4 regions of the Streptomyces sp. NPDC030840 genome follow, and region 2 is predicted to be linked to each of the others. Evidence: riboswitches for the same ligand, from Rfam matches in the RefSeq annotation. Region 2 holds a riboswitch; each other region holds the start of a gene.
The links. A riboswitch is a leader RNA that binds a small molecule or an ion and turns the genes downstream of it on or off. The one in region 2 is predicted to bind cyclic di-AMP.
Positions count from the first base shown of each region.

Region 1 (4,324 bases), on a different contig from region 2:
CGGGCCGCGAGCCCGGCCCGCGAAGCGTGCCCTGCGCCTCCCTCCGGGGCCGGCCACGTCCGCTCGTCCTTCGAGAGCCCCGCCAGCAGACGCCTTGCCTCGCCCAGCTTTCCGGTGATTGTCCGCTTGTGTCGCTCGAGGTCCGTCTGCCTGGACGCCAGCCGGGAGAGTTCGATGCGCGCGGCGCCCCGCAGTCGCCCGATCTCCCTCAACTGCCTCCGCACGTTCGCCACGTCCGATGCCTGACGGCTGCCCATCCGTTCCGCGAAGGCCGCGCCGTCCAGGTACGCGTCCGGGTCGTCGCTCAGCGCGAGCTGCAGCGCGGGATCCATGCCGCCGCCGCGGTACTGCGCCGCCGCCATCGAACCGAGCTTCTCGCGCGCCGAGTTCAGCCCCTCCGTCCGGCGTGCCGCCTCGTCCCGCAGGTCCTCCAGCCGCTCCCTCGCCTCGCCGGCCCTCTCCCGCGCGCCGTTGTACTGCTCGGTGGCGGCCTCCGCCTCCTCGTACAACTTGTTCACCTTCGCCTGGACCTGCGCCGGTGTGAGCTGTGGTTCGGCGTGCCCGGTGCCGTCGAAGCCGGCCGCGCTCGCCGCGCCCGCCAGGGCGATGGTGAAGGCGGTACGAGCCGTGTTGCCGCCGAGGGGGCGCTGTCTGGGCCTGCGGTGCGCTGGCAAGTGGGCGTCACGTCCTTTCGTGCGACGTACGACCGAGACGGCCTGTCGGCCGGACCGCCGTGGGGATCGACGGTCGCGCATCCGGCGGCGGCCGCACAGGGGGAGCGAGCCGCCGCCGGACCTCTCGGCGGAGGTGCCCGACTGCCGCCCCTGGCTCGGGCGACGGTGGGGAGCCGGCCACCTGGGGGAGGACGCTAAGCCTGGATGTGTCCGCTTGGTAACGCCATGTACGGAATTGGTGCCAGTGGACCACCAGTGACCGTATGTGACCGTGATCTCCGTCCGGCGGCGCCGACTTCACGCGGAGCGATGACCGATGCGGCAGTTTCGCGCCAAAGGGACGTGAAGCGGTGCTAAGGGCGCATATATGCGACGGATCAGCGGGCCCGGTGACCGGCCGCGCGAGGGCCCCTGGTTAGGCTCCGGCTCCATGGACGTACTCATCCATCTCTTCGTCGCCCTGCACATCATCGGCATCGCCTCCCTCCTGGGCGGCTTCCTCACCCAGATGAAGGCGATGGGGCAGGGGACGGCCCGTTTCGTGCCCGCCATGCTGCACGGCGCGCTGACGATGCTCATCACCGGCGCCGTCCTGGTCGGCCTCAACCAGGCCGACGACCAGCCGGTCAACAACATCAAGATCGGTGTGAAGCTGGCTCTGCTGGTCGTGATCCTCGGGCTCGTCTACGTGAAGCGCGACGAGGAGCGGGTGGAGAAGGGGCTGTTCGCCCTCGTGGGCGCCCTGACCACGGCGAACATCTTCATCGCGGTGCTCTGGACCTGACCCGGACCGTATTCTGCCCCGGCCGTCCGCGAAAGCCGAGCCGGTGCGCGGCCCGCTCTGGGCCAGGAGGCCGGTGCGGCCCTGAAGGCCGGCGAGGAAGCCGGTGCCGGCCCTGACCGCCGGCGAGGAGCCGAGATCAGGGCCGGGCGGGACAGTGGGGGCGTTATGCCGGCCGCACCACGCTGTGGATCGCCGACTCGCCGTCGTAGAAGATCGACTCCTCGCGGACGTAGGCCCCCGGCTTGGGCGCGTGGATCATCATGCCGTTGCCGATGTACAGGCCGACGTGACTGATGTCGTCGTAGAAGAAGACGAGGTCACCGGGCCTGGCGTCGGCAAGCGAGACGGTCCTGCCCGCGTTGACCTGGTCATACGTGGTGCGCGGCAGGTCGACGCCGGCGGCCTTCCAGGCGGCCTGGGTGAGCCCGGAGCAGTCGTACGAGTCCGGCCCGGTCGCGCCCCAGACGTAGGGCTTGCCGATCTGCGCGCGAGCGAACGTAAGGGCCTTGGCGGCCTTCGTGGCGTACGTGGAGTCCTCGGCCGGGGCCTCGACCGTGGAGGTGCTGCCGGCGGTCTGCTCCTCGGCTGCCTGCTGCTGCGCCGCCTGCTGCTGCTCCGCCTCGGCCGCCTGCTGTCGCGCGAGCTCCGCCGCCCGGCGCTCGGCCTCCGCCCGCTTCTCCTGCTCGATGGCCGCGAGGCGGGCCTTCTCCTCGGCGGTCAGCTTGGCCAGCAGCTCACGGGCCTCGGTGAGCTTCGCCTGGACCTGTGCCTTGGCCGACTTCAGCCTGGCCTGGGAGTCGGTGAGCGACTGGAGGCTCTCGGTGGCCTCCTGGCGCTTCTGAGCCGTCTCCGTCTGCTGGGTGATGTAGTCGTCGACCACGTCCTTCTGACGTTCCGTCAAGCGGTTCATCAGCTGGGTCTGGTCGAAGTAGTCCTGCGGGTCGTCCGCCAGCAGCATCGCGGCCGTGTCCGGGGAGGCGGCGCCGGTCCGGTACTGGGCGGCGGCGAACGAACCCAGCCTCTCCCGGGCCTCGTTGAGCTTCTCCGTACGCTTGGCGACATCGTCCAGAAGCGTGTCGACACGCTTCTTCTGCTTGGTCGTCCTCTCCTCGGCGGCGTTGTACTTCTCGGTCGCCGACCCGGCCTGGCGGTAGAGGTCGCCGACCTTCTTCTCGACCTCTTCGAGGCTCGGTTTGTCGTCGGTCGAGGGCGCGGCGTTCGCCGTCTGGGAGAACAGGGCCATGGACGTCAGTGCCGCCGTCGCCAGGGCGGGTGTCCGTATGCCTGCGCGCGTCCGGGCAGGACGCGACTTGCGGTGCGGCGCCATGAAAGGCGGGCTCCTTCCGTAGTCCGCCTACCGAGTTAGCTGTCGGGTTCGGGCGCTTGCATCGGAAGGTGTGCCCTACGGCCCGTGCCGCGTACGGCAGGTGGGCCGATTCACCCCAAGGTCGGTTGGGTCCCCGGCTCCGGCTCCGCGAGGGTGCGCCGGACTCGGCGGAGGCCGCACGGCCCGGCGACGTTCGCCGGTTGGGTCGAGCGGCCCACAAGAACGCTAGCCAACTCGTGTGGCCGCTGTGAAGGTTGGTGCGCGATATGCCCGATACGTTTTCGTGACCTTGACGCGGGGCGTCGCTGATCGTGGCGAATCCGGGTTGGTATGAAGGGGTTCGCTCTTTGTGTGAGATCCGTCTGTCTTATTCCATGTACTGGCGAATAGGCAGTTTGGTGGATGGGGTGGCACGTGTACCCGGCGCACGCGGCGCGGTCACCGGTTGTGACGGCACGAGTCCGGACAGTGAGGATCGCCCTGGTGGTCGGCTCCGGACGATCGTCGGCCGGACGGGGGCCGGGCCGAGTTCGCGGGGCGGCCCCTCGGTGTCGGTGGGGCGGCCTAGACTCGGAGAGCGATGAGCAGCCTCTTTGACGACAGCTTCCTGGCGGACCTCAAGGCCCCGCGGGCCCATGAGGAAGAGCCCCCGCCACCGCCCGAGGACGAGCACGTGCCGGAGCCGATTCCGGACGACCTGTTCGGCGGCCGGTTCGACGTGCCGCCGGACAGGGACGCGTACTACCGCGACGGCGCCCCCCGCCCCGCGGTGGACCCGGCCGCGCTCCTGGAGGGGCTGAACGAGAACCAGCGCGCGGCGGTCGTCCACTCCGGCACCCCCCTGCTCATCGTGGCCGGCGCCGGCTCCGGCAAGACCCGCGTGCTCACCCACCGCATCGCCCACCTCCTCGGCGAGCGGCACGTCCACCCGGGCCAGATCCTCGCGATCACCTTCACCAACAAGGCCGCGGGCGAGATGAAGGAGCGCGTCGAGCAGCTCGTCGGCCCGCGGGCGAACGCGATGTGGGTGATGACGTTCCACAGCGCGTGCGTACGGATCCTGCGGCGGGAGAGCAAGAAGCTCGGCTTCACGTCGTCCTTCTCGATCTACGACGCCGCCGACAGCAAGCGGCTGATGGCGCTCGTCTGCCGTGACCTGGACCTCGATCCCAAGCGCTTCCCGCCCAAGTCGTTCAGCGCCAAGATCTCGAACCTGAAGAACGAGCTGATCGACGAGGAGGACTTCGCCGCCCAGGCCGCCGACGGCTTCGAGAAGACCCTCGCCCAGGCGTACGCGCTCTACCAGTCGCGGCTGCGCGAGGCCAACGCCCTCGACTTCGACGACCTGATCATGACGACGGTCAACCTGTTGCGCGCCTTCCCGGACGTCGCCGAGCACTACCGCCGCCGCTTCCGCCACGTCCTCGTCGACGAGTACCAGGACACCAACCACGCCCAGTACGCCCTCGTCCGGGAACTCGTCGGCACTTCCGAGCACCCCGTGGACGTACCGCCGGGCCCGGACGACCTCCAGCCCGC
Region 1 covers NZ_JBVIEE010000009.1:242,257-246,580, forward strand. Annotated here, with positions in the region: gene ACZ49J_RS21565 (C40 family peptidase) at 1-674, opposite strand, end outside; gene ACZ49J_RS21570 (hypothetical protein) at 1,105-1,458, shown strand; gene ACZ49J_RS21575 (C40 family peptidase) at 1,622-2,785, opposite strand; cyclic di-AMP (ydaO/yuaA leader) riboswitch at 2,795-2,965, opposite strand; gene pcrA (DNA helicase PcrA) at 3,366-4,324, shown strand, end outside.
Region 1: linked by a shared signal. The riboswitch ahead of ACZ49J_RS21575 (C40 family peptidase) and the one ahead of ACZ49J_RS07370 (M23 family metallopeptidase) in region 2 are both predicted to bind cyclic di-AMP.

Region 2 (4,324 bases):
TGATCTCCTCGACCGGGACCTCGGGCTTGTCGAAGTGGGTGTAGTAGAGGTCGATGTAGTCGGTGTCCAGGCGGCGCAGGGAGGCGTCGGCGGCGGCCTTGATGTTGGCGGCCGTGAGGCCCTGGTAGTCGGGGTGCTGGCTGACCTTGGTGGCGATCACGACGTCGGAGCGGTTGCCGCGTGCCTTGACCCACTTGCCGATGATGGTCTCGGACTCGCCGCCCTGGTTGCCCTCGGCCCAGGCCGAGTAGGAGTCGGCGGTGTCGATGAAGTTGCCGCCCGCGGCCGTGTAGGCGTCGAGCACGGCGAAGGACTGGGCCTCGTCGGCGGTCCAGCCGAAGACGTTGCCGCCGAGGGACAGCGGGAAGACCTCGAGGCCGGAGGAGCCGAGCTTGCGAAGAGAAGTCATGCTCTCCATCAACGCCCTTGCCGGACGCGCCAATTCCACGCGTCCGGCCAAGGGTTCGTAAATCCGGGAGAAGATCACCTCACCTGCTCCCGGAAGATCTCAGGAGGAGAGCTCTCAGGGGGCCTCAGGAGACCCCGGGGGCCTCAGGGGACCCCGGGGACCGCGGAAGGGCCCCGGGAGGAACCTCAGGGGTTCAGCCCCTTGCTCTGCAGCCACGCCATCGGGTCGATGCCGGAGCTGCTGCCGCCGGGGTGTACCTCCATGTGGAGGTGGGCACCCGTGACGTTGCCGGTGGCGCCGACACGGCCGATGACGTCGCCGGTCGCGACCTTCTGGCCGACGCTGACGCTGATGGAGGACTGGTGGGCGAACCAGACCTCGGTGCCGTCGTTGAGCGTGAGCACCGTCTTGTAGCCGTAGGACCCGTCCCACCCGGCTTCGGTGATCGTGCCGCTGCCCACCGCCTTGATCAGCGTGCCCGTGGGGGCGGCGAAGTCGAGGCCGGTGTGCTGGCCGGAGGACCAGTACGCGCCGGACTGACCGAAGGTGGAGGTGATGGTGTACGAGGACGTCGGCAGCGTGAACTGCTTGGCGAGCTCGGCGAGGCGCTCGGCCTCGGCCTTCTTCCTGGCCTCCTCCTCCGCCGCCTTCTTCTCGGCGGCGGCCTTGGCCTCGGCCTCCTCGCGCTCCTTGGCGGCGACTGCGGCGGCCTTCTTCGCCTCGGCCTCCTCGGCGGCCTCGGCGGCGGCCCTGTCGAACGCCTCCCGCTGCGACTCGGCCTGCTGCATGATGCGGGCGCGCAGCGCCTCTCCGGCGTCGTCGGCGCCCTCCTCGGTGTCGGCGGCGGTCAGGCCCGCGTTGCTGAGGGGGGTGGCGGAGCCCTCGGGCTCGTCCTCGGAGTCGAAGACCGAGCCGACGTTCGGCATGTCGGGCATCGAGATGGACACCGGCGGCTTGCCGGTCTGCGCGGTGGCCATGCCGCCCGCGCCGACGGCGGCTATGACGCCGACGCCCAGGACGGTGGAGCTGCGGGCGAGACCGCCGCGAGCGAGGCCGCTCTTCTTGGCGACCCGGTGCCGGCCGCGAACGGGGCGAATGGATTCCGCAGTGGGATTCCACTCCTGCCAGGGGCCCTCTTCCTGGCTGTTGTAGCCGCCGTACCCGAAGGTGTCGCTGTCGCCGTGTTGGCCCGGCACGGTCGGGGTTTCGGTCGCAGACCGGTTGGACGCCACGTGGGCGTACTCCTTTCCTTCCTTCTCGCCTACCGGGTTAGCTGACGGGTTCGGAGCAGGAAGGTCTCCTACGCGCGTAAACCAGCCGTGCTTCCACGGCGGCTTCCGCGCGATTCACCCCAGGGTGGTGGTTCCCCGGTTCCCTTGCGGGATTCGGCGCGTGCGCACGGAGCCGCCTCTTGTGACGGCTGGGACGACCGCGCTGCGTTATCGAACGTTAATAGACGCACGGGCCGTATTCCAAGCGGTTCCGGGTAATCACTCAGGCTTGTGCGCTGGACTTTCGGGTCAAGGGGGTCGTAAATCGGGCGAGTTACCCCTGTCTCAGGAGTCACAATTGTTCTGACGGTGCGTCAGTTGTTATGCGGAGAGACGTTGTTCGGACACACTCGGTGACGACGGTTATGAGGAAGTCGTGAACGATCACCGCTCACGGACGCCGGACCGCGAGGAGCGCCATGTCGTCCGTGGTGCCTCCGCCGGTGTGCCGCCGCACCTCGTCCGCGAGCACGCCCAGCATGGCGCGCGGGCCGGAGAAGGTCCGCCCGGACAGCCGCTCGGCCGGGTCGTAGAAGGCACCGCGCTCGTCGCGGGCCTCGGACAGCCCGTCCGTGTAGAGCAGCAGCACGGCCCCGCCGGGGAAGGCGGCCTCCTCGGCGCGGTCCGGCCGGCTGTCCAGCTCGCCCATGCCGAGCGGCAGCGCGGGCTGCCCGGCGTCGAGCACCCGCAGGGAGCCGTCCGCGTGCAGGAGCAGCGGCGGGGGGTGGCCGCGGTTGACGATCCGTACGACGCCGTCACCGTGCGGGAGCTCCGCGAGGACGGCTGTGGCGAACCGTTCCTCCGACTCGATCCCCTGCCGCCGTGCCGTCTCCCGGGCGAGCGCCCGCTCCAGCCGCTGTGCCACCGCCTCCAGGGTCGTCTCCTGCTCGGCGGCCTCCCGGAAGGCCCCGATGACGACGGCCACGGCACCCACCGCCTCCAGGCCCTTGCCGCGCACGTCCCCGACCACGAGCCGTATGCCGTGCGGCGAGTCCTGCACGGCGTACAGGTCGCCCCCGATGAAGGCGTCGGCCCGGGCCGCCTCGTACTGGGCGGCGATGTCGAAGCCCCCGATCCGCTCCGCGGGCTCCGGCAGTACGGCCCGCTGCGCCGCCTCGGCGATCTCGCGCGCTGAGGCGAGCCGGGCGCCCGTGCGCCGGACGAGCCGGTTGATGACGACGGCCAGGACGGCGACCGTGGCCACGGTGGCGATCTCGGTGACGGCGTCGACGTCCAGGCCGTACAACCGGACGTGGACCAGGAGCACCGCCAGGAACGCGGCGACCCCCGTGGCGACCGTGCCGCCCAGCGAGGCGAGGGGCGCGGCGACGAGCGGAGCGGCGGTGAAGAAGGGCACCGCGGTGTAGGCCCGGGGCGTGAAGTAGTCGAAGAGCACCCCGGCGACGACGAGCAGCGCTGGCAGCGCGCGGACGAAGGCCCGCGCGTACGAGATCCGGGTGGCCTCCCCGCGGGGCGGCATCGGCCCCGCCGGCCCACCGTGTCCCTGCCCGCGGTCTCCTCGCTGCCCCACCCGTCCATACTTCCCGAGGGCCGGGAGGCAGGCGAGCGGGCGGGCACCGGGCGGGTCGGGCGGTGAGCCCCGGGCCGCGGAGCCGGGCGGTCAGCCCACGGAGAGTTCCGCCAGGTCCGCCAGCGGCAGCGTGTGCTGGGTCTGGAGGACCTTCGCCCGCAGGTAACGGACGTTGTGGGCGGTGGTGAAGACGCCCGTGGGGACGCGGGTGCGGACCTTGACCCCGAGGTCGCGCAGTTGCTGCGCCTTGTCGGGGTTGTTGGAGAGCAGGTCCAGGCTGTCGATGCCGAGGGCCCCGAGCATCTGCGCGGCGGCGGTGTAGTCGCGGGCGTCCTCGGGGAGGCCGAGGGCGGCGTTGGCGGCGTAGGTGTCGAGGCCCTGGTCCTGCAGGGCGTACGCGTCGAGCTTGTTGTAGAGGCCGATGCCCCGCCCCTCCTGGCGGAGGTAGAGGAGGACGCCACCGCGGTCGGCGATCTGCTCCACCGCCTCGCGCAGCTGCGGGCCGCAGTCGCAGCGGGCCGAGCCGAAGACGTCGCCGGTCAGGCACTCGGAGTGCAGACGGACCAGCGGCGTGGTGCCGGGCGCGGGCTCGCCGAGGACGACGGCCACGTGCTCCTGACCGTCGGTCAGGCCGTGGAAGGTGACCAGGTCGGCGTCGACGCCGTAGCCGTCGTGGAAGCGCAGCGGGACCCGGACGCGGGAGCGGGTGGTGGCGGTGGGCTGGTCGGTCATGCGGGGCCTCCGGTCCAGGTGCGGGTGTCAGTGCGGGGTCGGCCGGTGTGCTTCAGTTTTGAAGCACGTCGCTCAGAGGGACTCTAACCCTGCTTCAAAGTTCAATCAAGTCCGGCCAGGGATGTCACATCCCCGGGGAGGGCGGGAGAGGTGGGCCCTCAAGGGACCCGGCGGGCTACCCCGAGGAACAGGACCGGCGGCGCCACGGGAGGTCGTCGGGGGTCACCGCCTCGGCACCGCCGCCCTGCAGCGCCTGCGTGATGCCCGTACAGATGCGCTCCAGCTGCTCGACCTGCTCGGGTCCGAGGTGGTCGAAGACCGCCCTGCGGACCATCTCGACGTGCCCCGGTGCCGTACGCTCCAGCAGAGCCATCCCCTCGT
Region 2 covers NZ_JBVIEE010000003.1:22,268-26,591, forward strand. Annotated here, with positions in the region: gene ACZ49J_RS07365 (aldo/keto reductase) at 1-409, opposite strand, end outside; gene ACZ49J_RS07370 (M23 family metallopeptidase) at 595-1,641, opposite strand; cyclic di-AMP (ydaO/yuaA leader) riboswitch at 1,654-1,810, opposite strand; gene ACZ49J_RS07375 (PP2C family protein-serine/threonine phosphatase) at 2,072-3,160, opposite strand; gene ACZ49J_RS07380 (GTP cyclohydrolase II) at 3,302-3,943, opposite strand; gene ACZ49J_RS07385 (MarR family winged helix-turn-helix transcriptional regulator) at 4,119-4,324, opposite strand, start outside.

Region 3 (4,324 bases), on a different contig from region 2:
CGGGCGTACTCCGGGGTCTGGAGCAGCCCCGGCACCACCGAGGTCTCCAGCGTGCGCATGCCGCTGGCCTGGGATTCCAGGCTGATGAAGTCCCGGTAGGCGGGAGGCAGTACCCCGCGGTAGGCGTGCCACCAGTTCTGCCGTACGCCACCGCCGTCCTCGCTGCCCGCCAGGACCAGCAGCAGCTCCCGTAGCTCCGGATCCCGTACGTCGTACGCGTCGAGCAGCCGGCGTACGTCGGCCGGTTTCACTCCACTGGAGCCGGTCTCGATGCGGCTCACCTTCGACTGGTGCCAGCCGACGAGGCGCGCGGCCTCGACGCTGGTGAGGCCGACGCGGGTGCGCAGATCACGCAATTCGGCTCCCAGCTTGCGCCGGCGCACCGCCGGACCGTACTGCATGGGTCGTCTCCTTCCGCCCGGCCGCGGTGCCGGGGGCGACGGTAGAGGATGCACCGAAAGGCCCGCCCAAATACGGTCGGTCGTCGGAGAGTTCACCGCTTCGAGCGACAGATATATGCATATCTCGGTGGATCGGCACCGCGACGGCCCTGGTGATGGCAATCTGGCGCGAAGCACCAGTCCGGGACCGTACTCGAATCCATCCGCTCCGTGTCGGACTCCGGTCCCGTGGGAAAGGGACGACGTCGCCATGGCAGACCACCAGGAAGCATCCGTCACTCTGCCGAGCGATCCAGCCTCGGTCTCCGCGGCTCGCACATACGTCGCCACCGTGCTGGCCGAATGGGGCCTGCCGAGCGACACCGAAGTCGCGGACACCGTCCGGCTGATCGTGTCCGAACTCGCCACCAACGCCGTCCAGCACACGTTCGGGCTGTCACCCACGTTCACCGTGGACATCGCGCTCGACCGTGACGAGCAGCTGCGGATCGGCGTCACCGACAGCCACCCGCGCTTTCCGAAGCGCCTGCCCGCGGCCGTCCAGCAGGACAACGGCCGAGGCCTGGTCATCATCCGCTGGCTGACCGCCGAGTGCGGCGGCAGACTCAGCGTCAGACCCACCCGGGAGGGCGGCAAGACAGTGGCCATCGAACTGCCGTGGACGATCCCCGCCCAGCCGGTCACCGCCGCCGGGCAGAAGGAACCCTGAGGTCGCGCAGCGGCCGCCTCGCCCTTCTCGGCCGCTCACCGGCGTCCGGGCGGCGCCGCTTCCGGAGAGCGGGTGGGGGTGACGTCGGGACCCCGGCCGAGGCCTGACCGCCGGACGAAGCGGGGCAGCACCCACCACAGCGCGACACAGACGCCGAAGGCGCCGGCTCCCGCGGCGGCACCGGCACCCCGGTTCAGGGTCACGTCCACGACGAGCAGCACCGACCCCGTGAACGCCAGCGTGAGCACCATCAGGCCGACGCTGGCCAGCCGGGAGGAGACCTGGACGATGAGCGGCTTGGCGTTCTGCTGGAAGAGCGAGCGGTGCAGCGCGGCCGGGGCCGTGAAGAGCGCGGCCGCGAGGACCGCCAGCAGCAGTGTGGTGACGTAGGTGACGCGCTGCACCGTGTCGAGCGACGGGAAGCGCGGGGTGAACGCCAGGGTCAGCAGGAAGGCGAAGAGGATCTGGACACCGGTCTGGGTGACGCGCAGCTCCTGCAGGAGCTCGACGAAGTTGCGGTCGGCTCTCTCCAGGGGTGTCTCGTTGCGTCCCCAGTGCGCACTCTGGTGGTCGGACATGGATGAACGAGTAACCATCCCGGGCCGTGTCACGCACCGCGAGCCGCCGGCCAGGCACATCACAGCCCTGCGCGTCGCGGGCGGGCACGTCTCGGTCCGGCGCGTCGCGGGCGGGCCCCGAGGGGCGACGGCTGCCCTCACCGCCGTCGCCCCTCGGCCGGATCAGCGGACCCGGCCGTACCAGACGCTCTTCGTCCAGATCTTCTCCTTCTTCACGACCTCCCCGCTCTTCGGCGAGTGCCAGATCTTGCCCTTACCGGCGTAGATACCGACGTGGTAGACGTTCGAGCCCGAGTGGAAGAAGACGAGGTCTCCGGCCTTGCGGCTCTTGGCGGAGATGTGCTTCGTCTTGTTGTACTGCGCCTGCGCCGTACGGGGGAGCTTCTTGCCCGCCTTCTTGAACGAGTACAGCGTCAGCCCGGAGCAGTCGAACCTCTTGGGGCCCGCGGCGCCCCACTTGTAGGGGGAGCCCTTCTTCGAAGCCGCGACCTGCAGCGCCTTGGCCGCCGGTGTGGCCGCCTCGGCGTCCGACGCGATGCCGGGGGCCACGATGGTGCCGCCCACCGCGGCGATGGTGAGAGCCGAGGCCGTACCGGCCCGGGCCATGAGCGACGGGACACGATTGAGCGCAGTCATGCGCAACCCTTCGTCAGCCGCCTGTGAAGGATGACCTGTCGGATTCGGGCTGGCGAAGTTGCCCGGCCGCGTTGCCGCGGCTTCACCCCAAGGACTGCTCGGAACTGACGCTCCGGCGGCCCGTCGTGCTTGGGTCCTCCACTCCTGCCGATCCACTCCTGTCGACCGGTCACCCGGGCGGCGGCAGGACTCGGCGTCCGCCCGGATCGCCCCGCCGCGGTGGCGGGGGCTTGTCGTCAGGTACGGATCTTGACGCACGAATGTTGGAAACCGCGAACGGAATCGGCAGTTTGTGGGGTTACTCACCACTCGCCCGTTCGGGTGGACAGGCATCCGCGCACCCGGGAGTCAAGGAGGCCGACGAGCGCCGGACCAGCGGAGAAACGGTTGATTCCGCTGTTGTGGTACGCGTGTTGCGCAACTTTCCTGGGCCTGAGGAGGGATCGAAATCTGCCCCGTTCGCAGGTACGTCCTCTGGTCCGTTCGAGAACCGGGCCGGACGTCTCGTCAGTTCGTCGTGCGGCCCGGGCTCGTGCCGTCACGTCAGCTGCCGGGGCCGGGAGGCAGGGCGACGCGTGCCGCCCGGCGTTCCCCGTCGAGGACCCGCAGGGCCCGCGCGAGGGTCGTCGCGTGCATCTCGTTCTCACCTCGGGTGTGCATCAGTTCGAGTGCGTCGCGCAGGGCCGTCGCCTTGGGGACCAGGGCCTGGGCGGCGCGCAGCCCGCGGTAGGTGTCGCCGGGGCGGGCCGGGTTGATCCGGCCGAGCAGGTCGACCACGTCGAGGTAGCGGTCGATCAGCTCGGCCTCGGCGCGGGTCAGCGCGGGCAGTGGCGGCAGGTCGGGTGGGAGCATCGGCGGTTCACCTCGCGCCGGGCAGGGTGCTCGACGGCTTCCGGCTGGGCACGATCCGGTCCACCAGGCCGTACTCCACGGCTGCCCGGGCGTCCAGGATCTTGTCCCGCTCCATGTCGTCGCGCACCCGCTCGGCGCTCCGGCCGGTGTGCCGGGCGAGCATCTCCTCCAGCGTCCGGCGGTTGCGCATCAACTCGGCGGCCTGAATGGCCAGGTCGGACGCCTGCCCCTCGACCGGCTCGTGCAGCGCGGGTTGCTGGAGCAGCACACGGGCCCCCGGCAGTGCCGACCGCTTGCCCGGGGTGCCGGCGGCCAGCAGCACCGCGGCGACCGACGCCGCCTGCCCGAGACAGACGGTCTCCACGTCGCAGGTGACGAACTGGATCATGTCGTAGACGGCCGTCATCGCGCTGAACGAGCCACCCGGAGAGTTGATGTAGAGCGCGATGTCCCGGTCCGGCGACGCGTACTCGAGGTGCATGAACTGCGCCATCACGTCGTTCGCCGAGGTGTCGTCGATCGCCGTCCCGAGGAACACGATGCGCCCCTCCAGCAGCTTCGAGTACGGGTCCATCGTCCTGTGGCCCTCAGTCGTGCGTTCGGTGAACTCCGGCAGGACGTAGCGGGCGGACGGTCGGGTCATGGTGTACCCCTCCTCGCGGCAGAGCCGTGGTCCAGCACAGCGGTCTCTGTAAAAAATGTACAGGACGTACGTTGTCATCTCCGCTGTCGGGGCGAAACTCAAACCTGGCGTGGCCGGAGGTGGTGCGGTCGGCGTCGTGGTGGCGGTGGGTCGCCCTGCGCGACGCCAGGCCGGCCACCGTATGAGCACCCCGTTCGCCCTGGAGGGCGCCGGACCGCCGACCCGGCGGCGCCGCCTCGCCGCGCGGTGCGCCGTCGCTCTCGCCCGGCCGCCCGCCGCGCCGGATCCGTACGTCCTGTGCCTGGTCGGGGCCGGGCCGCTCCGGCGGCGCCGCGCAGGCGCGGGCGGCACGGGACGCCGTCGTCGCGGTCGGCACCCGCCGCGCCGGTCAGGGCTGTCCGCAGCGGTCCCTCACGACCGCGCTGCTGTGCCGGTTCGGCGGGGCGTGGCCGGTGTGGTGCACGGGCGTGCGCGCCGCGCCGTTCCGGGCCCATGCGCGGGTCGA
Region 3 covers NZ_JBVIEE010000005.1:40,648-44,971, forward strand. Annotated here, with positions in the region: gene ACZ49J_RS13140 (helix-turn-helix domain-containing protein) at 1-401, opposite strand, end outside; gene ACZ49J_RS13145 (ATP-binding protein) at 652-1,110, shown strand; gene ACZ49J_RS13150 (DUF6328 family protein) at 1,146-1,688, opposite strand; gene ACZ49J_RS13155 (C40 family peptidase) at 1,851-2,324, opposite strand; cyclic di-AMP (ydaO/yuaA leader) riboswitch at 2,328-2,530, opposite strand; gene ACZ49J_RS13160 (hypothetical protein) at 2,868-3,176, opposite strand; gene ACZ49J_RS13165 (ATP-dependent Clp protease proteolytic subunit) at 3,184-3,819, opposite strand; gene ACZ49J_RS13170 (lasso peptide biosynthesis B2 protein) at 4,104-4,324, shown strand, end outside.
Region 3: linked by a shared signal. The riboswitch ahead of ACZ49J_RS13155 (C40 family peptidase) and the one ahead of ACZ49J_RS07370 (M23 family metallopeptidase) in region 2 are both predicted to bind cyclic di-AMP.

Region 4 (4,324 bases), on a different contig from region 2:
AGCGCGCCCAGGCCCAGTTGGAGCGCGAGTGGCTGGACCGGCTCGGCACGGTCGCGGGCCGCGCCGACGAACTGTGCCGGTACGCCGTCCTGTTCGGTGACCCGCAGCTCGCCCTGACCGCCGTCCAGCGCGTGCTCGACGTGACCGCGGAGGAGGTCCAGGCGGTCGCCCAGGCCCGGCTGCGGCCCGACAACCGCGCGGTGCTCGTGTACGAGCCGATCACCGTTGAGAGCGGGGACGCCGAGACCGCCGCAGAGACCGCCGAAGCCGCGGTGACCGACGAGAACGAGGAGTCGGCCAAGTGACCGAGCTCGCGACCATGGACTTCCACCCGCAGCCCCGGTCCGGCGAGGCCAGGCCCTGGGCGTTCCCGGCCCCCGAGCGCGGCACGCTCGACAACGGACTGACCGTGCTGCGCTGCCACCGCCCCGGCCAGCAGGTCGTCGCCGTCGAGGTGCTCCTCGACGCGCCCCTGGAGGCCGAGCCCGCGGGCCTCGACGGTGTCGCCACGATCATGGCCCGTGCCTTCTCCGAGGGCACCGACAAGCACTCCGCCGAGGAGTTCGCCGCCGAGCTGGAGCGCTGCGGCGCCACCCTCGACTCGCACGCCGACCACCCCGGCGTACGGCTCAGCCTCGAAGTCCCCGCCTCGCGGCTCCCCAAGGCGCTCGGCCTGCTCGCCGACGCCCTGAGGGCCCCGGCGTTCGACGACAGCGAGGTCGAGCGGCTGGTCCGCAACCGGCTCGACGAGATCCCGCACGAGACCGCCAACCCGGCCCGCCGTGCCGCGAAGGAGCTCTCCAAGGAGCTGTTCCCGGCGGCCTCGCGCATGTCACGCCCGCGCCAGGGCACCGAGGAGACGGTCGAGGGCATCGACTCGGCGGCCGTGCGCGCCTTCTACGAGAAGCACGTCCGCCCCGCCACGGCCACCGCGGTCGTCGTCGGCGACCTCACCGGCGTCGACCTGGACGCGCTGCTCGGTGACACCCTGGGCGCCTGGACCGGCTCGTCCGCCGAGCCGCGCCCCGTGCCCGCGGTGACCGCGGACGACACCGGCCGCGTCGTCATCGTGGACCGTCCCGGCGCGGTCCAGACGCAGTTGCTCATCGGCCGCGTCGGCGCCGACCGGCACGACCGCGTGTGGCCGGCCCAGGTGCTCGGCACGTACTGCCTGGGCGGCACCCTCACCTCCCGCCTGGACCGCGTCCTGCGCGAGGAGAAGGGCTACACCTACGGTGTGCGGGCGTTCGGCCAGGTGCTGCGCTCCGCACCGGACGGCTCGGGCGCCGCGATGCTCGCCATCAGCGGCTCCGTCGACACGCCGAACACGGGACCGGCTCTGGGCGACCTGTGGACCGTGCTGCGCACGCTCGCCGCCGAGGGCCTCACCGACGACGAGCGCGACGTCGCCGTGCAGAACCTCGTCGGGGTCGCGCCCCTCAAGTACGAGACGGCCGCCGCCGTCGCGAGCACCCTCGCCGACCAGGTCGAGCAGCACCTGCCGGACGACTACCAGGCGACGCTGTACCGGCAGCTCGCCGCGACTGGCACCGTGGAAGCCACCGCGGCCGTGGTGAACGCCTTCCCGGTGGACCGTCTGGTGACCGTCCTCGTCGGTGACGCGGCGCAGATCGAGGAGCCCGTCAGGGCCCTCGGAATCGGCGAAGTCTCCGTCGTACGCGCCGAGTAGAGCGCCCGCACGGACCGGCCACGAGCCGGCTCGCGGACCGGCCGCGGACCGACCAGGAGCCGGCTCGCGGACCGGCCACTGGCCGAGTGGAGCCCGCCCGCATCCGGGGGCCCGGTGACTCAGGAGTCACGTGGGTCCCCGGATGTCCGTATTGCGGGGGAGGTTGCGTGTCTGCCCTGTGGCATGCGCTACAAATCCCGTGATCCGTTTGTTATTTCAAAGACGGCCCACTTAGCGTCGGTCCGGCTGTTCGTCAGCAGTACGCCGCACCCGCGGCACCGGACAGCCATCGCCGAGTCCCCGTACGGCGCGAGCCAGGGGAGCCGGGGACCCAACCGCAGTCCCTGGGGTGAATCGGACGCCCTGCACCTGGTGAAGGGGGCCCGTAGGAGACCTTCCTTGCTCCGAACCCGTCAGCTAACCCGGTAGGCGAGAGGGAAGGAAAGGACCAGCCACTTCATGGCGTACACCTGCGCCACCGGGAAGCACCGTCGTCCCAGCCGGATGAAGCGCGTGACCACCAAGGCCGTCGGCGCCGCCGCGCTCACCACCACCGGCGTCATCGGCGCCCTGTCAGCCCCCGCGTTCGCCGCGGACACCAACTCCGTCGAACAGACCGGCTTCACCCAGGCCGTCGCGATCGGCGACACCGTGGCCGAGCAGATCGACGCCCAGGCCGCCGCCCAGCAGCAGGCCGCGGAGGAGGCCGCCGCGCAGAAGAGGGCCGAGGCGCTCGCGAAGCAGCGCGCGGAGGAAGCGGCGAAGAAGGAGCGCGAGGCCAAGGAGCGCGCCGCCCGCGAGGCCGAGCGCAAGCGCCTCAACACCTACGTCGCCCCGGTCAGCGGCTCGTACATCTCGACCGGCTACAAGTCCGGCGGTGCGGTCTGGTCCTCCGGCAGCCACACCGGCATCGACTTCCACGCCTCCTCCGGTACCGCCGTCCACGCGGTCGGCTCCGGCACCGTCGTCGAGGCGGGCTGGGGCGGTGCCTACGGGAACAACATCGTCATCAAGATGAACGACGGAACGTACACGCAGTACGGCCACCTGTCGTCCATCGGCGTCTCCGTCGGCCAGACGGTCACCCCCGGCCAGCAGATCGGCCTCTCAGGGGCCACCGGCAACGTCACGGGCCCGCACCTGCACTTCGAGGCCCGCACGACGCCCGAGTACGGCTCGGACATCGACCCCGTCGCGTATCTGCGCTCGCACGGCGTGAACGTCTGACCCACGGCGACGGCACGCAAGCCCCAGGAGGCCCCGGCTCGCCGAGCCGGGGCTTTCGTCGTTCTGACATACCTCAGGCGTGCATACCGCCGGCGTGCATACCTCTGCCGTACGCGCCTCTGCCGTACGCGCCTCTGTCGTTGTGACGAACGTCCTGTCCGTGTTGTCCAAAAAATATCCCTGGATTCCGGCCCGGCATCGGAAATTCCGGCGGACTGCAATAGAGTCGCTTGAACACACGTCAATCAACGGCGTTTCACGGGGATTAAGGCGGAGGTCGGGTCATGCGTATTCCGGCACACTCGGTATGCACGGCGATCCGTGATGACATCGTCGCGGGTGTCTACGAGCGCGGCGGCCGGCTCACCGAGGAACTCCTTGCCCGCCGGTACGGCGTCAGCCGCGTCCCCGTCCGTGAGGCGCTGCGCACCCTGGAGGCCGAGGGCTTCGTGGTCACCCGCCGGCACGCGGGCGCGTGCGTCGCGGAGCCCACCGAACAGGAGGCCGCCGACCTGCTGGAGATGCGCATGCTGCTGGAGCCGCTGGGCGCCGCGCGCGCCGCCCAGCGCCGTACCGAGGCCCATCTGAAGGTGCTGCGCGGCCTGGTCAGGCTGGGCCAGGAGCGGGCCAGGCGGGGCAGCACCGACGACCTGCGCTCGCTCGGTGGCTGGTTCCACGAGACGCTCGCCCAGGCCTCCGGCAGCCCCGCGCTGACCTCGACGCTGGCCCAGCTGCGCCACAAGATCGCCTGGATGTACGCGGTGGAGGCGCCCGCCAACCCCGTCGAGTCCTGGGCCGAACACGGCGGCATCGTGGACGCCGTCGCGCGCGGCGACAGCGAGCGGGCCCGGGCGATCACGGCCCTGCACACCGAACGCGCGACCGCCGCGCACCGCCTGCGATTTCCCGGCCAGGCCGACCGCGCGGAGCGTGTGAGGACTTCGCAACATCCCGTAAACATCACGAGCCTGCGGCATTAACACGAGGGCCGTATACAAAGAAGGTCGAATTCGCGGGGGATTATTTCTGCTGCCCGTGAAGAGGAAATGCGAAGGGCCCGTCCGGTAATTCGGACGAGCCCTTCGAAGTGTGCGCGGGCGACCTTCCGGTCCTTTTACCGCGTCACTCAGACGATCTCGGGAAGTTCCTCGAGTCCTTCGGCGACCAGCTTCGCCAGCCGGTCGAGCGCGGCGTCCGCGCCCTCGGCGTCGGAGGCGAGCACGATCTCCTCGCCGCCCTGGGCGCCCAGGCCCAGCACCGCCAGCATGGAGGCCGCGTTGACGGGGTTGCCGTCGGCCTTGGCGATCGTCACGGGGATGCCGGAGGCCGTGGCGGCCCGGACGAAGATGGAGGCGGGGCGGGCGTGGAGGCCCTCGGCCCAGCCGACGTTGACGCGGCGCTCAGCCA
Region 4 covers NZ_JBVIEE010000013.1:106,204-110,527, reverse strand. Annotated here, with positions in the region: gene ACZ49J_RS26690 (M16 family metallopeptidase) at 1-305, shown strand, start outside; gene ACZ49J_RS26685 (M16 family metallopeptidase) at 302-1,690, shown strand; cyclic di-AMP (ydaO/yuaA leader) riboswitch at 1,971-2,137, shown strand; gene ACZ49J_RS26680 (M23 family metallopeptidase) at 2,150-2,917, shown strand; gene ACZ49J_RS26675 (GntR family transcriptional regulator) at 3,202-3,897, shown strand; gene ACZ49J_RS26670 (HPr family phosphocarrier protein) at 4,044-4,324, opposite strand, start outside.
Region 4: linked by a shared signal. The riboswitch ahead of ACZ49J_RS26680 (M23 family metallopeptidase) and the one ahead of ACZ49J_RS07370 (M23 family metallopeptidase) in region 2 are both predicted to bind cyclic di-AMP.